DNA from 2 places in the Streptomyces sp. NPDC028305 genome. Region 2 is predicted to be linked to the other one. Evidence: riboswitches for the same ligand, from Rfam matches in the RefSeq annotation. Region 2 holds a riboswitch; the other holds the start of a gene.

Region 1 (9,678 bases), on a different contig from region 2:
CTCGTCACGGGTGCCGATGCCAGCGATGAGCAGCGCGGGCGGGGTCGTCACGAGGTCTCCTTGGTGCTGGTGGTGCGGGTGGCACAGTGCGGTGCGGGGGTTGGGATCCCGACCCGAGACGTTACTGAGGTCGGTCGGGCGGTGTGAAGGCAGGTCATCCCTACCCGCCCTGCGGGTGTTTGACCGCCGCGCCCGGGCGGAGCGCGACGGCGCAGGTGGCGCGCGCGGGACGGCCGCGCGGCTCCGACTTCCGCTTGGCCACGAGCAGTTCGCCCCCCGGCCCTGCGGCGAGCAGGGCCGCCGCCTCGGCGACGCTCGGCGTCCCCACGGCGGACAGCACGGCCCCCGACGGGCCCGGCACCGCGACGGAGGCCAGCGCCGCGGCCCCGTAGCCCCGCAGCGGCACGCCGAGCCGGGCCGCCGCGGCGACCAGCCCCGGCTCGGCGGCCTTGGCCTCGACCGTGGCCAACTCCACCACCGTGCCCTCCGAAAGCCCCGCCCCGGCCAGCGTCCGCCGGATGAGCCCGGCCACTTCCCCGACGGACACGCCGCGCCCGGCACCGACCCCGACGACAAGCCGTGGGCGTGCCGCTGGGGGCGCATCGGCCCAGCGGCGGCCGGGGGAGCGGGTCACGCTCTCCACTTCCTGCCGCAATTCCCGCCCCCTCACCCGCTCCGCGGCGCGCAACCGGCGAGGAACCGGACCGCCGCGTCCGGCATCGCCGCCCAGTGCACATGCAGATACGACGCATGCACACCGCCCTGGACGAACCCCTCCACACGGCGCTCCGGGCGGACCAGCCCCCACGCGGGCTCCGGACCCGCGCCCGGCTCCACCGCGGTGCGGTGGAACTCATGCCCGCGGACCCGGGTCCCCGCGGCGGCGAGCGCGCTGTCGCCGATCGCCACCGCCTCGCGGTACCCCAGCGTCAGCCGCTCCGACATGCGCGCCTCGGCGGGGAGCACCCCGCACATCGGCTCGCCGTCCAGTGAGCGCGCCAGATACAGCAGCCCCGCGCACTCGGCGGCCATGGGCGCTCCGGTCGCCGCGAGCTCCGCCACCGCCCCGCGCAGCGGCTCGTTCGCCGACAGCTCCGGTGCGTACACCTCCGGGAAGCCGCCGCCGATCACCAGGCCCGCGGTGCCGGGCGGGAGGCGCTCGTCCCGCAGCGGGTCGAAGGGCACCACCTCCGCACCCGCCGCGGTGAGCAGCTCGGCGTGCTCCGCGTACGAGAAGGTGAAGGCCGCCCCGCCCGCCAGCGCGACGACCGGCCGCGCCCCGCCGGCGTCCGCCTCCGCGCCGCCGCGCGCGGGAGCGGTCTCCCGCTCCGGGTCCCAGGGCGGGTCCGCCAGCGATGGCGCGCTGCGCGCCAGGGCCAGCAGGCCCTCGAGGTCACAGCCCTCGCGCACCCGCTCGGCCAGCGCGGCCACGGACTCGACCGCCTCGGCCCGCCGCTCGGCCACCGGCACCAGCCCGAGGTGGCGGCTTGGGGCGCGCACCGCGCGCACCCTCCGCAGCGCGCCGAGCACCGGCACCCCCGACTCGCCCAGCGCCTCGCGCAGCAGCTCCTCGTGGCGGTCCGAGCCCACCTTGTTGAGAATCACCCCGGCCACCCGCACCTCGGGGTCCCAGGACGCGAAGCCGTGCACCAGCGCCGCCACCGAGCGGGACTGCGACGAGGCGTCGACGACCAGCACCACCGGCGCGCGCAGCAGCTTCGCCACATGCGCCGTCGACGCCAGCTCGCCCTGCCCGGCCGCCCCGTCGTACAGCCCCATCACGCCCTCGACGACCGCCAGGTCACAACCGGCCGCCCCGTGCAGAAACAGCGAGGCGATCCGCTCCGGCCCGCACAGATACGCGTCCAGATTCCGGCCCGGGCGCACCGCACGCCCGGAGCGGGCCGGGGACGAGACGGCCAGGGCGTGATAGCCGGGGTCGATATAGTCCGGGCCGACCTTGTGCGGCGACACATCGAGACCGCGCTCCGCGAAGGCGGCCATCAGGCCCATGGCCACCGTGGTCTTGCCGCTGCCGGAGGCGGGCGCGGCGATGACCAGGCGCGGCACGCTCACCACTGAGCCCTCACCATTGACCGCCTCCCATGTGAACCCTCACCACTCGATGCCCCGCTGCCCCTTCTGACCGGCGTCCATCGGGTGCTTGACCTTGGACATGTCGGTGACCAGATCCGCGAAGTCCAGCAGCCGCTCCGGTGCGTTACGCCCCGTGATGACCACGTGCTGGGTCCCGGGCCGGTCGCGCAGCACCGAGACGACCTCCTCGGTGTCCACCCAGCCCCAGTGCATGGGGTACGCGAACTCGTCCAGCACATACAGCCGGTATGTCTCCGCCGCGAGATCCCGCTTGACCTGCTCCCACCCCTCGCGCGCCGCCTCCTCGCTGGAGATGGCGTCCTGCTGACCGCGCTGGAGCCACGACCAGCCCTCGCCCATCTTGTGCCATGCGACCGTCCCCCCTTCTCCCGACTCGCCGAGGACGCGCAGCGCCCGCTCCTCGCCGACCCGCCACTTCGCCGACTTCACAAACTGAAATACACCGACCGGCCATCCTTGGTTCCACGCCCGCAGCGCCAGTCCGAACGCGGCCGTCGACTTCCCCTTGCCGACGCCCGTGTGCACAAGCACCAGCGGCCGGTTGCGGCGCTGCCGGGTGGTCAGCCCGTCGTCGGGCACGACGGTCGGTTGTCCCTGCGGCATCAGGCGGCCCTCCATGTCTTTCGCGCGGTTCGTGCGGTTCGTGCGGTTCGTGTATCGGGTGCGGTGCGGACGTCGCGCACCAGCGCGCTCATGCTGTCGGCGCGCAGTTCGTCGAGCGTCACCGGCGTGCCGCGCAGTTCGCGGGCCAGCGCGCCCGCCAGGCCCAGCCGGACGGGCCCCGACTCGCAGTCCACCACCACCGAGGCGACCCCGTCGTCGGCCAGCAGCCGCGCCGCGCGCCCGGCCCTGGCCACCGGGTCCGGTCCGCCCGTGGCCCGCCCGTCCGTCACCACGACCAGCAGCGGACGGCGCGACGGGTCCCGCAGCCGCTCGATCCGCAGCACCTCGCGGGCCTTCAGCAGCCCGGCGGCCAGCGGGGTGCGCCCGCCGGTCGGCAGCCTCTCCAGCCGGGCCGCGCCCGCGTCCACCGACGAGGTGGGCGGCAGCGTCAGGGCGGCTTCCGCTCCCCGGAAGGTGATCAGGCCGACTTTGTCCCGCCGCTGGTAGGCGTCCAACAGCAGCGACAGCACGGCGCCCTTGACGGCGCTCATGCGCTTCCGCGCGGCCATCGACCCCGAGGCGTCCACCACGAACAGCACCAGGTTGCCCTCGCGCCCCTCGCGCACCGCCTCCCGCAGGTCGTCACGGCGCACGACGAGACCCGGGCCCTGGCGTCCGCGTGCGCGCTGGTGCGGAGCGGCCGCCCGTACGGTCGCCGACAGGTGCAGCTTGGCCAGCGTCCCGCGCGGGCGGCGAGCGCCGGTGGTGCGGCCGTGGGCCGTGCGGGCGCGCGACCGCCGTCCCGCCGCGCCCTCGCCGAGCCCCGGCACGTCGAGCCGCCGCGTCCGGAACGGCTCGGCCGCGCCGACGGCGGCGCGTTCGCCGCCGGGCCCGGCGGCGTTGGCACCGGGCGTCTCGCCCGCGGCCTCCGGACCGTCGGAGCCCGTGCGCTGTTCCGGGACGGAGGGCCCGGTCTGCGGCGGCGCCTGCTCCGGCGCGCCCTGCGGCGGCTGTCCGCCGCCCGGCCCGCCCGGCCCGCCCGGTCCCTCGTCTGGTCCGTCCGGCCCTTCCTGCCCCTCGGGCCCGTCGCCCGGATCCGGGTCCGGTTCCGGGTCGTCGTCCGCGCCGCCGGACTCGCGCAGCACCTCGTCGAGCTTGTCCTCGTCCAGTCCCGGCGCGTCGAACGGCGCCCGCCGGCGCCGGTGCGGCAGCGACAGCAGCGCGGCCTGCCGCACGTCCTCGGCGGTCACCTCCGTACGCCCCGCCCACGCCGCCAGCGCCGTCGCCGTTCGCGCCGTCACGATGTCCGCGCGCATCCCGTCCACCTCGAACGCCGCGCACACCGCCGCGATCTGCCGCAGCGCGCCGTCGCCCAGGCGCACGTGCGGCAGCAGGGCGCGCGCCGCCGCGACGCGCTCCCGCAGCGTGCCCTCCTCGTCGGCCCAGCGCACGGCGAAGGCGGCCGGATCCTCGTCGTACGCCAGCCGTCGCCGCACCACCTCGACCCGCTCGTCGGTGTCCCGCGACGCCGCGACCTCTACCGTGAGGCCGAAGCGGTCCAGCAACTGGGGCCGCAGCTCGCCCTCTTCGGGGTTCATGGTGCCCACCAGCAGAAAGCGCGCCGCGTGCCGTACGGACACGCCCTCGCGCTCCACATAGGAGGCGCCCATGGCCGCCGCGTCGAGCAGCAGGTCGATCAGGTGGTCGTGCAGCAGGTTGACCTCGTCGACGTAGAGCACGCCGCGATGCGCGTCGGCCAGCAGGCCCGGCTCGAACGCCTTCACCCCGTCTGAGAGAGCCCGCTCGATGTCCAGCGCCCCGACCAGCCGGTCCTCGGAGGCGCCGACCGGCAGCTCGACCATCCGGGCGGGCCGGAGGGTGCCGCTGCCCGGCTCGTGCGGGCCGTCCGGGCAGCGTGGGTCGGGCGCGGCGGGGTCGCAGGAGAAGCGGCAGCCGGGCACCACGTCGATGCCGGGCAGCAGGGCGGCCAGCGCCCGCACCGCCGTCGACTTCGCGGTGCCCTTCTCGCCCCGCACCAGCACCCCGCCCACGGCCGGTGACACGGCGTTGAGCAGAAGCGCCAGCCGCAGGTCGGCCATCCCGACGAGCGCGGTGAAGGGGTAGGGGGCGGCGGTCATACGGGGGTTCCTCCTGCGGTGAGGGGGCGATGGCGGCGTGGGCGGAGGCGGGTGGCCCGGGGTTTGTTCCCCTCCCCGCCCCTTCCCGATCCGGGGGCGAGCCCCCGGGCCCCCGGGCCATGGGGGGCGGTCGCGACGGGGCGTCGGCGGTGGCGGTCGAGTGCCGTGCCCCGCGCAGCCGGGCCCGCGGCGGCGGGGGCGGTGCGTCCGTTGGGGGGCTTGGTGGCCGTTGTGGGGGTCACCGGGGCTCCTGCGGGAACGGTGGGGCGCCCGGTGGGACGAACGGCAGTCCCTCCGGGACGCCGTTCTCGATGAGCCGCAGCAGCGCGTCCGTGTCCGCGTGTTCCTCGATCAGGTCGCCGAGGCGGTCCAGCTGTTCCTCGCGCAGCTCCCCGAAGCAGGTGTCGGGCGCCGGGACGAACGCCCGGCCCGCCGCGTCCGCGACCCGTCGCAGGAAGGCGCGCCGGAAGCCGTCGCTCTCCAGCGAGCCGTGCCAGTGCGTGCCCCACACCGAGCCCACCCGGCAGCCGTCCAGGAAGGGCTCGTCCGCGCCGTCCAGCAACTCGGCGACCCCGTGGTGGATCTCGTAGCCCTCCACCCGCTCGCCGAGCGCCTCGCCGACCGGCCGCGCCAGGGTCTTGTGCACCGCGAACCGCACCCGTACGGGCAGCAGCCCCAGCCCCTCGACCGTCCCGGCCCGCGACTCGACCTCGTCCTCGATGCGCTCGCCGAGCATCTGGAAGCCGCCGCAGATGCCCAGCACCGGGCGGCCCTCGGCGGCCCGCCGCGCGATCGCCGCCGCCAGCCCGCGCTCGCGCAGCCACTCCAGGGCCCGTACGGTCCCGCGGGTGCCGGGCAGCACCACCAGGTCGGCGTCGGTCAGCTCCTCCGGCCGGTCCACGAACCGCACGACCACGCCCGGCTCCGCGGCCAGCGCGTCCACGTCCGTGAAGTTCGACATGAGCGGCACCGCGGCGACCGCGACCCGCAGGATGTCCGCGCCGTGCGGCGGCGCGACGACGCTCTCGCGCACCGTCCCGCGCAGCGAGACACGCAGGCCGTCCTCCTCGTCGATGCCGAGCCCGTGCGCGTACGGCAGCACGCCCATGGTCGGGCGGCCGGTCAGGCCGCGCAGCATCTCCAGGCCCGGCTCCAGCAGGGTCACATCGCCGCGGAACTTGTTCACCAGATAGCCCGCGACGAGCCGCTGGTCGGCCTCGGAGAGCAGCGCGGTCGTGCCGAAGAACGACGCGAAGACGCCGCCGCGGTCGATGTCCCCGACCACGACGACCGGCAGCCGGGCGGCCCGGGCGAGACCCAGGTTGACGATGTCGGTGCGGCGCAGGTTGATTTCGGCGGGGCTGCCCGCGCCCTCGCAGATCACCGCGTCGTGTGTGCGCCGCAGCTCGGCCAGGCACTCGGTGACGGTGCCCAGCAGCGTCTCCTGGCGCCCTGAGTGCTGCTTTTCCCCGGGGGACGCCCCCCCAGACCCCCCGAAATACCCGCGCGCGCTCAGCTCGCCCACCGGCCTGCCCAGCAGCACCACCTGGCTGCTGCGGTCGCTGCCCGGCTTGAGGAGCACCGGGTTCATCAGCGCGCTCGGCTCGACGCGCGCCGCCGCGGCCTGCATGGCCTGGGCGCGGCCGATCTCCGCGCCGTCGCGGGTCACGAAGGAGTTGAGCGACATGTTCTGCGCCTTGAACGGCGCGACGCTGACGCCCTTACGGCTGAGCCATCGGCAGATCCCGGCCGTGACGACGCTCTTGCCCGCGTCCGAAGTGGTGCCCGCGACGAGCAGGCCGCCGCCGCCCCTGCTGGGTATGCCGCTCATATGCCATCCCTCCCCGCGGCCGCGGGCCGCGCCGTCCTGCCCGGTCCGGGTCCGTCCGCCCGCAAGGACCGTGCCCAGCGGGCGAGCGCGCCATGTGGGGCACGGGACGGCCCCAGCGCCGCCCCCACCGCCAGCCGGGCCCCGACGGACACGCCGAGCGCCAGGGCGCCGACGCGCCGCGACAGCCGTACCGCGCGCTCGATGTCGGCGGCCTTCACCGCCCGCCCGCCGGGGTTGAGCACCGGCCGGTGCTCAACGCGGCCGCCGTACGCGAGAGTGCCGCCCAGCCGTACGCCGAGCGCGCCCGCGAACGCGGCCTCCACGGGGCCCGCGTTGGGGCTCGGATGACGGTGGCCGTCGCGGAGCCAGGCGCGCCGCGCGCCGCGCGGGTCGGGCCCGGCCAGGGTGGCCAGCGTCGCGGTGAGCCGTGCGCCGGGCCAGCCGGCGAGGTCGTCCAGCCGGGCCGCGGCCCAGCCGAACCGCCGGTAGCGCGACGACTTGTGGCCGACCATCGCGTCCAGGGTGTTGACGGCCCGGAAGCCGACCAGGCCGGGCACCCCGCCGACGGCCCCCCACACCAGCGCGCCCACGACGGCGTCCGAGGTGTTCTCGGCGACCGACTCGACGACCGCGCGCGCGATCTGCCGCTCGTCCAGCGCCTGCGGGTCGCGGCCGCACAGGTGCGGCAGCCGCCGCCGGGCGGCGTCCAGGTCCCCGGCGGCCAGCGCGCCGCCGACGGCCCGCGCCTCCCGGCCCAGCGTGGTCCCGCCGAGCACGGCCCAGGTGGCGGCGGCGGTCAGTACGGTGTGCGCGGCGCGGGAGGGGACCCCCGAGGAGTCGTTGCCCAAAGCCCGTACGGCGCGCACCGAAAGCGCGGCCCCCGCGGCCGCGCCGCCCGCGCACAGCGCGGCGTACAGGGCCCCGGATCCGCGGTGGTCGCGCCACAGCAGCCGCTCGACGGCCAGGGCGGCGCGCCCGAACGCGGCCACGGGGTGGCCGCGGCGCGGATCGCCCGTGGCGAGGTCGCCGAGGAAGCCGAGGGCGGCGCCGCACGCGTACGAGGCGTGATCGGCACCCATCGTCAGTCCGCCGTCGTGCCTCGGCGCGTCGGGGCGTGGAGTTCGGGCCGCGGGCGGGTCGGCGTCGGCGGCATGGCGGTGCCGGGCATGGCGGTATGTCCTCACTCAGGGTCCGCGCCCTGGTTCGACGTGACCGGCGGTGAGAGTCTCCTGGCTCCCGGATCCGCGCTTCTCCCGGTCTTCCAGCCTCCGTACGGAGACCGTGACTTGTGCGTGCGATGGGAGAGCGCTCCCCGGTGACAGTGGCGGGACCGCGCCGGATTCTCACCGGCTTCCTCTCCTGCCGCCGTTTGGCTCCGGAAGTCCACCATGGGCGGCGAATGGCCGTCAACTCGCGAATGCCCCGGGATGCGCGAGTGTGCCGAGGCCCACACGCGCCACGCACGCCACGGCCGCCGGGCGGGTCCGCGCTGGTCGGCGCGGCCCGGCCCGGCGGCCGTGGCTACTGCGGGAACACGGCCGAGCCGTGCGGGTTCAGGCCGTCAGGCCACGATCAGATTGATGCCGTACGCCACCGTCGCCGCGCACAGCGCGAAGCAGGCGTACGCGGCGGCGCGCGCCGGGCCGATGCCGGCGCCGGCGCCCGCCGGGGCCGCGGCGGTGTCCTGGCCCGCCTCGGCCTGCTGGGGCTTGCGGGAGGCGCCGAGGATGCCGAGGGTGAAGACGCCCACGAAGCCGACGGTCACCACGAGGCTGACGCCGAAGACCTGGCCGAGAGCCGCCCAGTCGATGCTCATCGCGTTACTTCCTTAGCTGGTGCTGCCGGTGGCGGCGGAGGCGCCGGCCGGGGTGGCGGAGGGGGAGGAGGCGGGGGAGGAGACGGGGGCGGGGGCCACCGGCCCGGCGGGCGGCGGGGCCACGGACTGGAGGGCGGCGGTGACGACGCCCACCGGCTCGGCCGGCGCCGCCCCGGCATCGGTGCTGTCGTTGACGTTGGTGTGGTCGACGGGCTTGCGGCGCGAGGCCGCCCAGATCGCGGCGCAGGCGGCGACCGCGAGCACGGCGACCGTCGTGACGCCCCAGTCGCCCTGGTCCGCCAGCAGCGCCGCGCCGCCCGCGACGAGGCCCGCGGCGGGCAGGGTGAGCACCCAGGCGAGGACCATGCGGCCCGCGGTGGACCAGCGCACCACACCGCCCTTGCGGCCGACGCCCGCGCCCATCACGGCGCCGGAGCAGACCTGGGTGGTGGAGAGGGCGAAGCCGATGTGGGAGGAGGCGAGGATGACGGTCGCGGCGCCGGTCTGGGCGGCGAAGCCCTGCGGCGGCTGGATGTCGGTGATGCCCTTGCCCATGGTGCGGATGATGCGCCAGCCGCCCAGGTACGTACCGAGCGCGATGGCCAGCCCCGCGGCGACGATGACCCACAGCGGCGGGTCGGAGTCGGGGACGATCACGCCGCCCGTGATCAGCGCCAGGGTGATCACACCCATGGTCTTCTGGGCGTCGTTGGTGCCGTGGGCGAGGGAGACCAGCGCGGCCGAGGCGATCTGCCCGGCGCGGTAGCCCTTCGCGGTGTCCTGGGGGTCGCGGTCGCGGGCCAGCCGGTAGGTGAGCCGGGTCGCGACCAGGGCGGCGACGCCGGCCACGACCGGCGCGGCCACGGCGGGGATCAGGACCTTCATGACGATCTTGTCGCTGTTGACCCCGTCCATGCCGACGGAGACCAGGGTGGCGCCGATGAGGCCGCCGAAGAGGGCGTGCGAGGAGCTGGAGGGCAGCCCGGCCAGCCAGGTCAGCAGGTTCCAGACGATCGCGCCGACCAGACCCGCGAAGATCACTTCGGGCTGGATCCCCGCGCCCTCGTCGATGATCCCTCCGGAGATCGTCTTGGCGACCTCCACGGAGAGGAACGCGCCGACGAGATTGAGGGCCGCCGACATCGCGACCGCGATCCGGGGGCTGAGAGCTC
Region 2 (9,678 bases):
GCGTTCGGGGGCGGTGGTCACTGGCAGGCCTCGCAGGACTCGGGGTTCTCCAGGGAGCAGGCGATGACCTCGGGGTCGACGGGCGCCTGCTGAGTGGGGATGGGCACGGTGGCGGGGGCGGCCGCGCGGGCCGACTGGGCGATCCGGGTCGCCGGGCGCGAGCGCAGGTAGTACGTGGTCTTGATGCCGCGCTTCCAGGCGTACGCGTACATCGAGCTGAGCTTGCCGATGGTGGGCGAGGCCATGAAGAGGTTCAGCGACTGGCTCTGGTCGAGGTACGGGGTGCGGGCGGCGGCCATGTCGATCAGGGCGCGCTGCGGGATCTCCCACGCCGTCCGGTACAGCCGGCGTACGTCCTCGGGCACCCAGGAGAAGTCCTCGACCGAGCCGTTGGACTCGCGCAGCGCCTCACGGCTCTGGGCGTCCCACACGCCGAGCTTCTTCAGGTCGTTCACCAGGTAGGAGTTGACCTGGAGGAACTCACCACTGAGCGTCTCGCGCTTGAAGAGGTTGGAGACCTGCGGCTCGATGCACTCGTAGACGCCCGCGATCGAGGCGATGGTGGCGGTCGGCGCGATGGCCAGGAGGAGCGAGTTCCGCATCCCGGACTTGGCCATCCGCTCGCGCAGCGCTGCCCACCGCTCGGGCCAGGTCGCCACCGCGTCCGTGTAGTGGTCCGGGTGCAGCACACCGCGCGCGGTGCGGGTGGCGGACCAGGCCGGGTGCGGGCCGTGGCGCTCGGCGAGGGCGCAGGACGCCTCGTACGCCGCGAGCATGATGCGCTCGGAGATCTGGGTGGACAGCGCTTGCGCCTCGGGCGAGTCGAAGGGCAGCCGCAGCCGGAAGAAGACGTCCTGGAGGCCCATCAGGCCCAGGCCCACCGGGCGCCAGCGGGAGTTGGACGCCCCGGCCTCCTCGGTCGGGTAGAAGTTGATGTCCACCACGCGGTCGAGGAAGGTGACGGCGGTGCGGACGGTCGCGTCCAGCCGCTCCCAGTCCATTACTTCTTCCCCGGCGCCGCCGTCTTTGCCCAGGTGCGCGGCCAGGTTGACCGAGCCCAGATTGCACACGGCCGTCTCGCCGTCGTCCGTGACCTCCAGGATCTCGGTGCACAGGTTGGAGGAGTGCACGACCCGGCCGGGCTCGGCGGTCTGGTTGGCGGTGCGGTTGGCGGCGTCCTTGAAGGTCATCCAGCCGTTGCCGGTCTGCGCGAGGGTGCGCATCATCCGGGCGTACAGCTGGCGCGCCGGGACGGTCTTGACGGCCAGCCCGTCCGCCTCGGCCTTCCGGTACGCGGCGTCGAACTCCTCGCCCCACAGGTCGACCAGCGCGGGCGCGTCGACCGGCGAGAACAGCGACCAGTCGGCGTCGGCCTCCACCCGGCGCATGAACTCGTCCGGGATCCAGTGCGCGATGTTGAGGTTGTGGGTGCGGCGGGCCTCTTCGCCCGTGTTGTCCCGAAGCTCCAGGAACTCCTCGATGTCCGCGTGCCAGGTCTCCAGGTACACACAGGCCGCGCCCTTGCGCCGGCCGCCCTGGTTGACGGCGGCGACGGAGGCGTCGAGGGTGCGCAGGAACGGCACGATGCCGTTGGAGTGGCCGTTGGTGCCGCGGATCAGCGAACCGCGGGCGCGGATGCGCGAGTAGGACAGGCCGATGCCGCCCGCGTGCTTGGAGAGCCGCGCGACCTGGTGGTAGCGGTTGTAGATCGAGTCCAGCTCGTCCAGCGGCGAGTCCAGCAGATAGCAGGACGACATCTGCGGGTGGCGGGTGCCGGAGTTGAACAGCGTGGGGGAGCTGGGCAGGTAGGACAGTGTGCTGGTGAGCCGGTACAGCTCGGCGACGTCGTCCAGCGCCCGCTCCGAGTGGTCCTCGGCCAGCCCGCAGGCCACCCGCAGCAGGAAGTGCTGCGGGGTCTCGATCACCTGGCGGGTGATCGGGTGGCGGAGCAGATAGCGGCTGTGGAGGGTGCGCAGCCCGAAGTAGCCGAAGCGGTCGTCGGCGCCGTCGGCCAGCGCCCGCTCGACCAGCGCGTCCAGGCGGGCGGCGTGGGCGGTCACGAACTCGGCCGTGCCGTCCGCGATCAGGCCCTCGCGGTGGCCCACGGCCACCGAGGCGGAGAAGGAGACCGCGCCCTGCCCGGCCGCCTCCTCCGCGATGGCGAGGGTCAGCAGCCGCGCGGCGAGCTTCGAGTACTCGGGTTCTTCGGCGATCAGACCGGCCGCCGCCTCGGTCGCGAGGGTGCGCAACTCCGCCTCGTCCGAGCCGGGATGGCGGCCGCGCAGGGCGGCGGCCGCGACCTTGCCGGGGTCGGTGGCGGGCAGGTCGGCGGTGAGCTCCGTCAGGGTCCGCAGCAGGGCGGTCCCGGGCGCGTCGTCCGCTGCCTGAGTAGCCGCTGCCTCTGAAACCGGATCGGCTGGCGCGATGGTCACTGAAGTGTTCTCCCTCGCTCGGCTGGGGGCCGGGCGGGTGGTACGCGATGGGCGCGTGCGGGCATGCCGAAACCGCCAAGGGCATACCGCACAGCGTCCATCGGCCCAACCCGCGGGGCCCGGACGTATGAGACGGCTGTCGGCAGGTCCTCGGACTCGCGGGTACGCAAAAGCGTACGCGTACACCGTTGCGGGACAGTTCCGGATTCGCACCGGATTCCCCTGCGGCGACAGCGAGCATGAGCATACATCTTGTGGTGGCGAGCGCACGCGCCCCCACATGTTGTGTCGCGAGGTGGAGTGTTTCGTACGAATGTGCTATTCAGTGCCGGACTTGGCGCGGTCTTGGCGCGCGCTTGGCACAGGCCTGACGCAGGCCCGAGACAGGCCTGACGCGGGCCCTGGGGCGTGCCCCGAGGTGCCCCGAGGTGGCCCGGCAGAGGCCGGCAGGGGGCCGGTACGGCCCCGGCGCGGCCCCGGTGCGGGTCCGGCGCGGACGGTCGGGCGCGAGCCCGGCAGGGGCCCGGCAAGGGCCTGCGCCGGGCCCGGCGCGGCGCCGGGTCGCCTTTAAGCGGGCGCCGTTGCCCGCCACTCCGCGAGGGTACGGGCCAGCCTGGCCCGGTAGTCCGCGTAGCCGCGCTCGTATGCCTCGGCGCGCTCCGCGTCGGGTACGACAGTACGCGAATCGGCTCGCCATTGTGCCGCGTCCACCGGGTCGCCCAACGCGCGCCAGGCGACCGCGACCGCGCCGCGCGCCCCCACCTCGGGCTCGTCCGGGATCCGCACCGGCCGCCCCAGGACGTCCGCGAACAGCTGGGTCCAGGCGGCGGACCGGGTGCCGCCCCCGCAGGCCGCGAGCGTCGCGCTCAGCCCCGCGGCCTCCAGGCAGTGGCGTGCCGCGTACGCCACGGCCTCGCAGGCGGCCCGGACGGCGTCCGCGCGGGTCGTGGCCAGGGTCAGGCCGTCCAACCGGCCCCGCGCGGCGGGCTCCACGAACGGGGCGCGCTCGCCCGCGTCCGACAGGAAGGGCAGCGCGGTGACCCCGCGCGCCCCCGGCGGGCTGTCGGCGAGCAGCGTCTCCAGATCCGCGGTGGTCGCCCCGGTGAACTCCAGGACCCACTCCAGGGCCGCCGTGCCCACCATGGCGGGCATGCCGCGCAGCCAGCGGTCCCGGTCGGGCGTGCACAGCCACATGCCCGCCGGGTCGGCCGCCGGGTCGATCCGCGCGCTGTCGGTGAGGACCTGGCTGGCGAGCGTGGTGCCCACGATCAGCAGCCCGTCGCCCACCTCCGTCACGCCGCTGCCGATCGCGCAGGCCGGGAGGTCGTACGGGCCCGCCGTGACGGGCAGTCCGGCCGGCAGCCCGAGCAGCTCCGCGCCCGCGTCGTCGAGCCGCAGGACGGTGCCGGGCGCGGCGGGCGTCGGCAACAGCCGGGCGTATTCGGCGATTCCGCACGCTTCCAGGGCATCGGGGACGTATGCGCGTGTGGTCACGTCCAGGAAGGGCATGGACGCGTCCGAGGCGTCCACGCCGATGACGCCGGTGAGCCGCTGGGCCACCGCGTCCACGCAGTAGCCCGCGACCTCCGCGCGCGCCAGGGCCTGTGGCTCGTGGTCGGCCAGCCAGCGCAGCAGCGGCGCGTGGCAGCCGGGGAACACCCCGGAGCCGGTGAGCCGGTAGAGGTCGCGGATGGTGCCGTCCTCGCCCCAGCGGGCCACGGTGTCGTTCGCCCGGCCGTCCATCCAGGAGATCGGCGGGCGCACGGCGCGGCCCGCCGCGTCGCGCAGCCACAGCCCGTCGCCCTGCCCGGTGAGCGCGAGCGCCACCGGGGCCTCCCGGCCCTTCGCGGCCAGGGCGGCGGTCACCTCGCGGACCACCTCGGCGACCGTGCGCAGCACGTCCTCCAGGTCCTGCTCCACCCGCCCGCCGGGCAGGCGGTCGAGCCGGCTGGGACGGCTGGCGGCCGCCAGGGACCTGCCGTCCCGGCCGAAGGCCACGGCCTTGGTGACGGAGGTGCCGACGTCGACTCCGAGGACGATGCTCATGACGTGGGCCCTCCTTGGGGGCGTCGACTGCGCGGGTTTGTGCGGGGCTGTTGTGCGGGGGCCGGGCTGGGCCTGTCCGGCGGATCTTGCCGCCGGACACCTCCTAGCCCGTGGGCTGGTTCGCGGGGTGGGCGAGCTTTTCGCCGCGGGCGTAGCGGCCGACCTCGGCGGCGGTGATGGCGGCCGCGCGGTGCGCGGTCTGCCGGGTGGCGCCGGCGAGGTGCGGGGTGGTGACGACGTTGGGCGCGGAGTGCAGCGGCCAGTCGGCGGGCGGCGGTTCGAGGTCGTACACGTCGAGGGCGAGGGCGCCGAGCCGGCCGGAGCGCAGCGCCTCGGGCAGCGGGGCGTAGTCGAGCAGGCCGCCGCGCGCGGTGTTCACCAGCACCGCGCCGGGCCGCATCCGGGCGATCCGGTCGGCGTCGATGAGCCCCTGGGTCTCGGGGGTGAGCCGGGCGTGCAGGCTGACCACGGAGGAGCGGGCGAGGAGTTCGTCCAGCTCGACCGGGACGACGCCGTCCGCGCGGGCGGTCTCGGGGTCGGTGTACGGGTCGGCGATCAGCACCCGGGCGCCGAACGCGCGCAGCACGCGGGCGACGATCCGGCCGATGGCCCCGTAGCCGACCAGGCCGACGGTCGCGCCGTCCAGCTCGATGCCGCCCTCCTCGTACGCGTAGAAGTCCCCGCGCCAGCGGCCGGCGCGCAGCTCGGCGTCCGCCGTCGGGATGCGGCGCATCGCGGCGAGCATCATGCCGACCGCGAACTCGGCGGCGGCGGTGGCGTTGCGGCCGGGCGCGAAGCTGACGGCGACGCCGGCGCGGGTGGCGGCCGGCAGGTCGACGTTGACCGGGCCGCCGCGGGAGACCGCGACCATACGCAGCTCGGGGCGGGCGGCGAAGACCTCGGCGGTGAACGGCGCCATCTGCGTCACGCACACCTCGGCCCCGGCCAGCGCCTCGATCAGCTGCTCCTCGGTGCCGCTGGCCTCGATCACCCGGCTCGCCGGGCCGCCCACCGGGCCGAAGGGCTCGTGGGGCCACGGCAGCGTCAGCTCGGCGACGTCGACGTCGATGTCCTCGAGCCCCGGCTCGTCGCGGAGCGCGGCGATGATGAGGTCGGGGCGTACGAAGTGGTCTCCGGCGGCGAGGACACGCATGGGTGGCCTTTCTTCGGCGTTCCATCACAGAGGCGACGCTAGATTTAACATCGTTGACGTGACAAAGCAATGGCCCGCGCGTCGTGCGGGCCGAAGGGAGGAAGCGTCCTGTGACGGCTCGCCTACTGCTCGTCCGCCATGGAGAGACGGTGTGGCACGCGGAGAACCGGTATGCCGGGATCTCGGACGTGGCCCTGACGGAACGGGGATTCCGGCAGGCGGAAGCGCTCGCCCATTGGGTGAAGGGGCGCGAAGTAAACGTGGTGGCCTGCTCCCCGCTGAGCCGCGCCCGGCTCACCGCGCGCCCGGCCGCGGACGCGCTCGGGCTCGTCCCCGAGATCGTCGAGGACCTGCGCGAGGTCGACTTCGGCTGGGGCGAGGGCCGCACCATCGCCGAGATGGAGGCGGAGGACCCGGCGGCCGTACGGGCCTTCCGGGCGGACGCGGAAGCGGGCGCCTTCCCCGGCGCGGAACCGCCGGGCGCCGCGTCCGCCCGCGCCGCGTCCGCCCTGCGCGGGCTGGCCGCCGCGCACCCGGGCCGCACGGTGCTCGTCGTGGCGCACAACTCCCTGCTGCGGATGGCGCTGTGCGCGCTGCTGGGCATCCCGGTCGGCCGCTACCGGCAGGTCTTCCCGCGGCTGGACAACGCGGCGGTGAGCGAGATCGAGGTGGCAGGCGAGAGGACGGCGCTGCGCTCGCTGAACGTACCGACGGGCGCGGTGGCCACGAGCGCGGGGGCCACGGGGGCGGTGGCCACGAGCGCGGCGGCCACGGGGGCGGCGGCCACGAGCGCGGGGGCCACGGGGGCCGCGCCCGCCGGGGACGCGTCCACCGGCCGTGGGGGAGAATCCGCCCCATGACCACGACCGGCGCGTCCGACGTCCCGCCCCGCTCCCAGGCCGCACGCAGACAGACCATCACCGAGTACGTGCTGGCGCACTCCACCGCCACCGCGGCCGAGCTCGCCGAGCTGGCCGGCGTCAGCCTCATGACCGTGCACCGGGACCTGGACGAGCTGGCCAGGCTCGGGGTGGTGCGCAAGTTCCGGGGCGGGGTCTCGGCGCTGCCGTCGTCGGTCTTCGAGTCCAGCCTGGACTACCGGATGGGCGTGAACCGGGCCGAGAAGGAGGCGGTGGCCGCGGCCGCCGCGGAGCTGGTCGAGCCCGGCATGTCGATCATGTTGGACGACTCCACGACCGCCCTCGCCCTGGCCCGGCTCCTCGTCGACGCCGCCCCGCTGACCGTGGTGACCAACGCCCGGCGCGTGGTGGAGGTGTTCGCGGGGGTGGAGCAGACCCGGCTGATCGGCCTGGGCGGGGAGTACTCGCACACCCACGACTCCTTCCTCGGCGTGCCCTGTGTGGCGGCGATCGAGGCGCTGTCGGTGGACATGGTGCTGGTCTCCACCTCGGCGGTGGACGCGCACACCACCTACCACCAGGAGCAGGACGTGGTGCTGGTGAAGCGGGCGATGCTCGCGGCCGGAAGCCGAAAAGTGCTCCTTATGGACGCGTCGAAGACCAGGCGCACCGCCCTGCACCGCCTCTGCCCGGTCGACGAGTTCGACCACCTGGTGGTGGACGGCGGAGTGGACGCGGCGCTGCTGGTGGAGCTGCGGGAGCGCACGGATGTGAGGGTGGCGGGGGCGCGCTCTTAACGTCTCCCGTGTTAACTTCACTTCGCACATGAGGCTGGTGGGCCTTGGGCGCGCCGGGGAGCCCCCAAGGCCCACCGTTGTACGGCCGCGCCGCGCGTCGAAGGAGCCGACCGCTATGAGCACAACGTCGCCCTCCCTGGAGGTCGTGGCAGGCATCGACATCGCCACGGCGGCGGTCCGGGTGGTGTGCGTCGACGCGCAGGGCCGGATCCGCGCGGAGACGCGCGAGCCGCTGCCGCCGCCCCGGCGCGGCGCGGGCGGGCGCAGCGAGCAGGACGCGCGGGCCTGGTGGCCCGCCGTCGCCGCCACGCTGCGGCGGGCGACCGCGGCGCTCCCGTCGGGCGGCCGGGAGGTGGTGGCCGTCGCCACGTCCGCGACCTCGGGCACGGTCGTCCTGGCCGACGGCGCGGGCGAACCGGTCGGCCCGGCCCTGATGTACGACGACCGCCGCGCGGCCGAACTCAACGCCCGCGCCCAGCGCGTCGGCGCCCCGCGCTGGCAGGCCCTCGGCCTCTCGGTCGGCCCGACGGCGGCCCTGGGCCGGATCGCCTGGCTGGCGGCGGAGGAGGAGGGCGACGACGGCAAGCTCCTCCACACCCCCGACCTGATCGGCCGGCGGCTCACCGGAGGCCCGGTGGCCACCGACTGGAGCCACGCCCTCAAGAGCGGCTACGACGCGCGCCTCGGCGAGTGGCCCGCCGAGGTCCTGGACGCGCTCGGCGTACCGCCCGGGTGGCTGCCGCCCGTGCAGCCGCCCGCCACCGAGGTGGGCACGGTGTGCGCGGCCGCGGCACACGAGACCGGGCTGCCGGTCGGCTGCTCCGTCCGCCTGGGGATGACGGACGGCTGCGCCGGACAGATCGCCACCGGGGCCGTCCGGCCCGGCCAGTTCGTGGGCGTCCTCGGCACCACGTACGTCCTCAAGGGCGTCACCCGCGAGCTGGTCCACGACCCGACCGGCGCGCTCTACAGCCACCGCCACCCCGACGGCTGGTGGCTGCCGGGCGGCGCCTCCAACACCGGCGGCGAGGCCCTCGCGCACGTCCCCGCCGACCGCCTCCCCGCCCTCGACCGCGCCGCGGCCGCCCGCGGCCCCGCCTCCGTGGTGACCTACCCCTTGCGCCGCGAGGGCGAGCGCTTCCCGTTCGTCAGCGGCGAGGCCTGCGGCTTCGTCCTCGGCACCCCGGCCGACGAGGCCGACCGCCACCGCGCCGAGCTGGAGGGCGTCGCCTTCCTGGAACGCCTCGCCATCGAGCGCGTACGGGAGCTGGGCGTACCCGTCGAGGGGCCGCTGTGGGCGGCGGGCGGCGGCAGCCGCAGCGCCCTGTGGACCCGCGTCCGCGCCACCGCCCTCGGCATGCCCCTGCGCGTCGCCGACCACGCCGAAACCGCCTTCGGCGCCGCGCTCCTCGCTGCCTCCGGCACCCTCCACCCCGACCTGGCCGCGAGCGCCGCCGCGATGGTCCGTACGGGCCGGGACATCGACCCGGACGAGACCGAGCGCGCCGCGCTCGACGAGTCGTACGCGGCCTTCACCGCCGCCCTGCGCGAACGCGGCTGGCCGGCGTAGTCCGGCCTCCTGCTGTAGTCCGGCCCTCGGAATCGCTCCCCGGGCTCCCCCGGTACCCACTGTCGAACGGAGTCAAGTCCGACCCCTTGACGGAGGCTTGGTCTATACCTAGCTTCTCCTCCGCCCCCACTTGTCATGTATGTGACTGGGATTCGGGTCCACAGACAGATGCCCCGGCATCTGCCGCCGAGAGGAGAACCCTCATGCGCGAGACCGCTCAGCGACCGACCCACCCGCGAAGCCCCCGCCGGCGAAGGATTCCCGCACTCACCGCCGCCGCCCTGTCCGCCGCCTGCCTGGCCGGTGCCCTCGTCGGCCCGGCCCAGGCCCAGGCCGCGAAGACGGCGTCCGCACCGCGCTCCGCCGACAAGGCCGCCGCGCCCGCCGCGTTCACCCACCCCGGAGTCCTGGTCGGCCGCTCCCAACTCGACTTCATCCGGGGCAAGGTGCAGGCCGGCTCGGCGCCCTGGAAGGGGGCGTACGACGCGATGATGGCGAGCAAGTACGGCTCGCTGTCGTACACGCCGAAGCCGCGCGCGGTGGTGGAGTGCGGCCCGTACTCCGACCCCAACTACGGGTGCACCGACGAGCGGCAGGACGCCATCGCCGCGTACACCCACGCGCTCGCCTGGTACGTCACCCGCGACGACCGCTACGCGAAGAAGGCGATCGAGATCATGGACGCCTGGTCGGCCACGATCAAAGACCACACCAACAGCAACGCGCCCCTACAGACCGGCTGGGCCGGATCCGTGTGGCCGCGCGCGGCGGAGATCATCCGCTACACCTACACCGGCTGGCCGAACGTCAGCCGCTTCGC

The links. Region 2 has a riboswitch for cobalamin ahead of ACZ4WQ_RS18525 (ribonucleoside-diphosphate reductase subunit alpha). Riboswitches for the same ligand answer to the same signal wherever they lie in the genome.
Region 1: it holds a riboswitch for cobalamin, as region 2 does, so the genes downstream of both, ACZ4WQ_RS00335 (cobalamin biosynthesis protein) here and ACZ4WQ_RS18525 (ribonucleoside-diphosphate reductase subunit alpha) in region 2, are expected to answer to the same signal.

What each region holds. Positions count from the first base shown of each region.
Region 1 covers NZ_JBVHTN010000001.1:71,836-81,513, reverse strand. The annotation lists gene ACZ4WQ_RS00365 (sirohydrochlorin chelatase) at 1-51, opposite strand, end outside; gene ACZ4WQ_RS00360 (cobalamin biosynthesis protein) at 161-634, opposite strand; gene ACZ4WQ_RS00355 (cobyrinate a,c-diamide synthase) at 667-2,079, opposite strand; gene cobO (cob(I)yrinic acid a,c-diamide adenosyltransferase) at 2,116-2,721, opposite strand; gene ACZ4WQ_RS00345 (putative cobaltochelatase) at 2,721-4,859, opposite strand; gene ACZ4WQ_RS00340 (cobyric acid synthase) at 5,098-6,690, opposite strand; gene ACZ4WQ_RS00335 (cobalamin biosynthesis protein) at 6,687-7,769, opposite strand; cobalamin riboswitch at 7,913-8,047, opposite strand; gene ACZ4WQ_RS00330 (hypothetical protein) at 8,252-8,506, opposite strand; gene ACZ4WQ_RS00325 (inorganic phosphate transporter) at 8,519-9,678, opposite strand, start outside.
Region 2 covers NZ_JBVHTN010000004.1:499,900-509,577, forward strand. The annotation lists gene ACZ4WQ_RS18525 (ribonucleoside-diphosphate reductase subunit alpha) at 18-2,432, opposite strand; cobalamin riboswitch at 2,557-2,679, opposite strand; gene ACZ4WQ_RS18530 (FGGY family carbohydrate kinase) at 3,000-4,478, opposite strand; gene ACZ4WQ_RS18535 (2-hydroxyacid dehydrogenase) at 4,582-5,631, opposite strand; gene ACZ4WQ_RS18540 (histidine phosphatase family protein) at 5,742-6,491, shown strand; gene ACZ4WQ_RS18545 (DeoR/GlpR family DNA-binding transcription regulator) at 6,488-7,288, shown strand; gene ACZ4WQ_RS18550 (FGGY-family carbohydrate kinase) at 7,404-8,858, shown strand; gene ACZ4WQ_RS18555 (alginate lyase family protein) at 9,062-9,678, shown strand, end outside.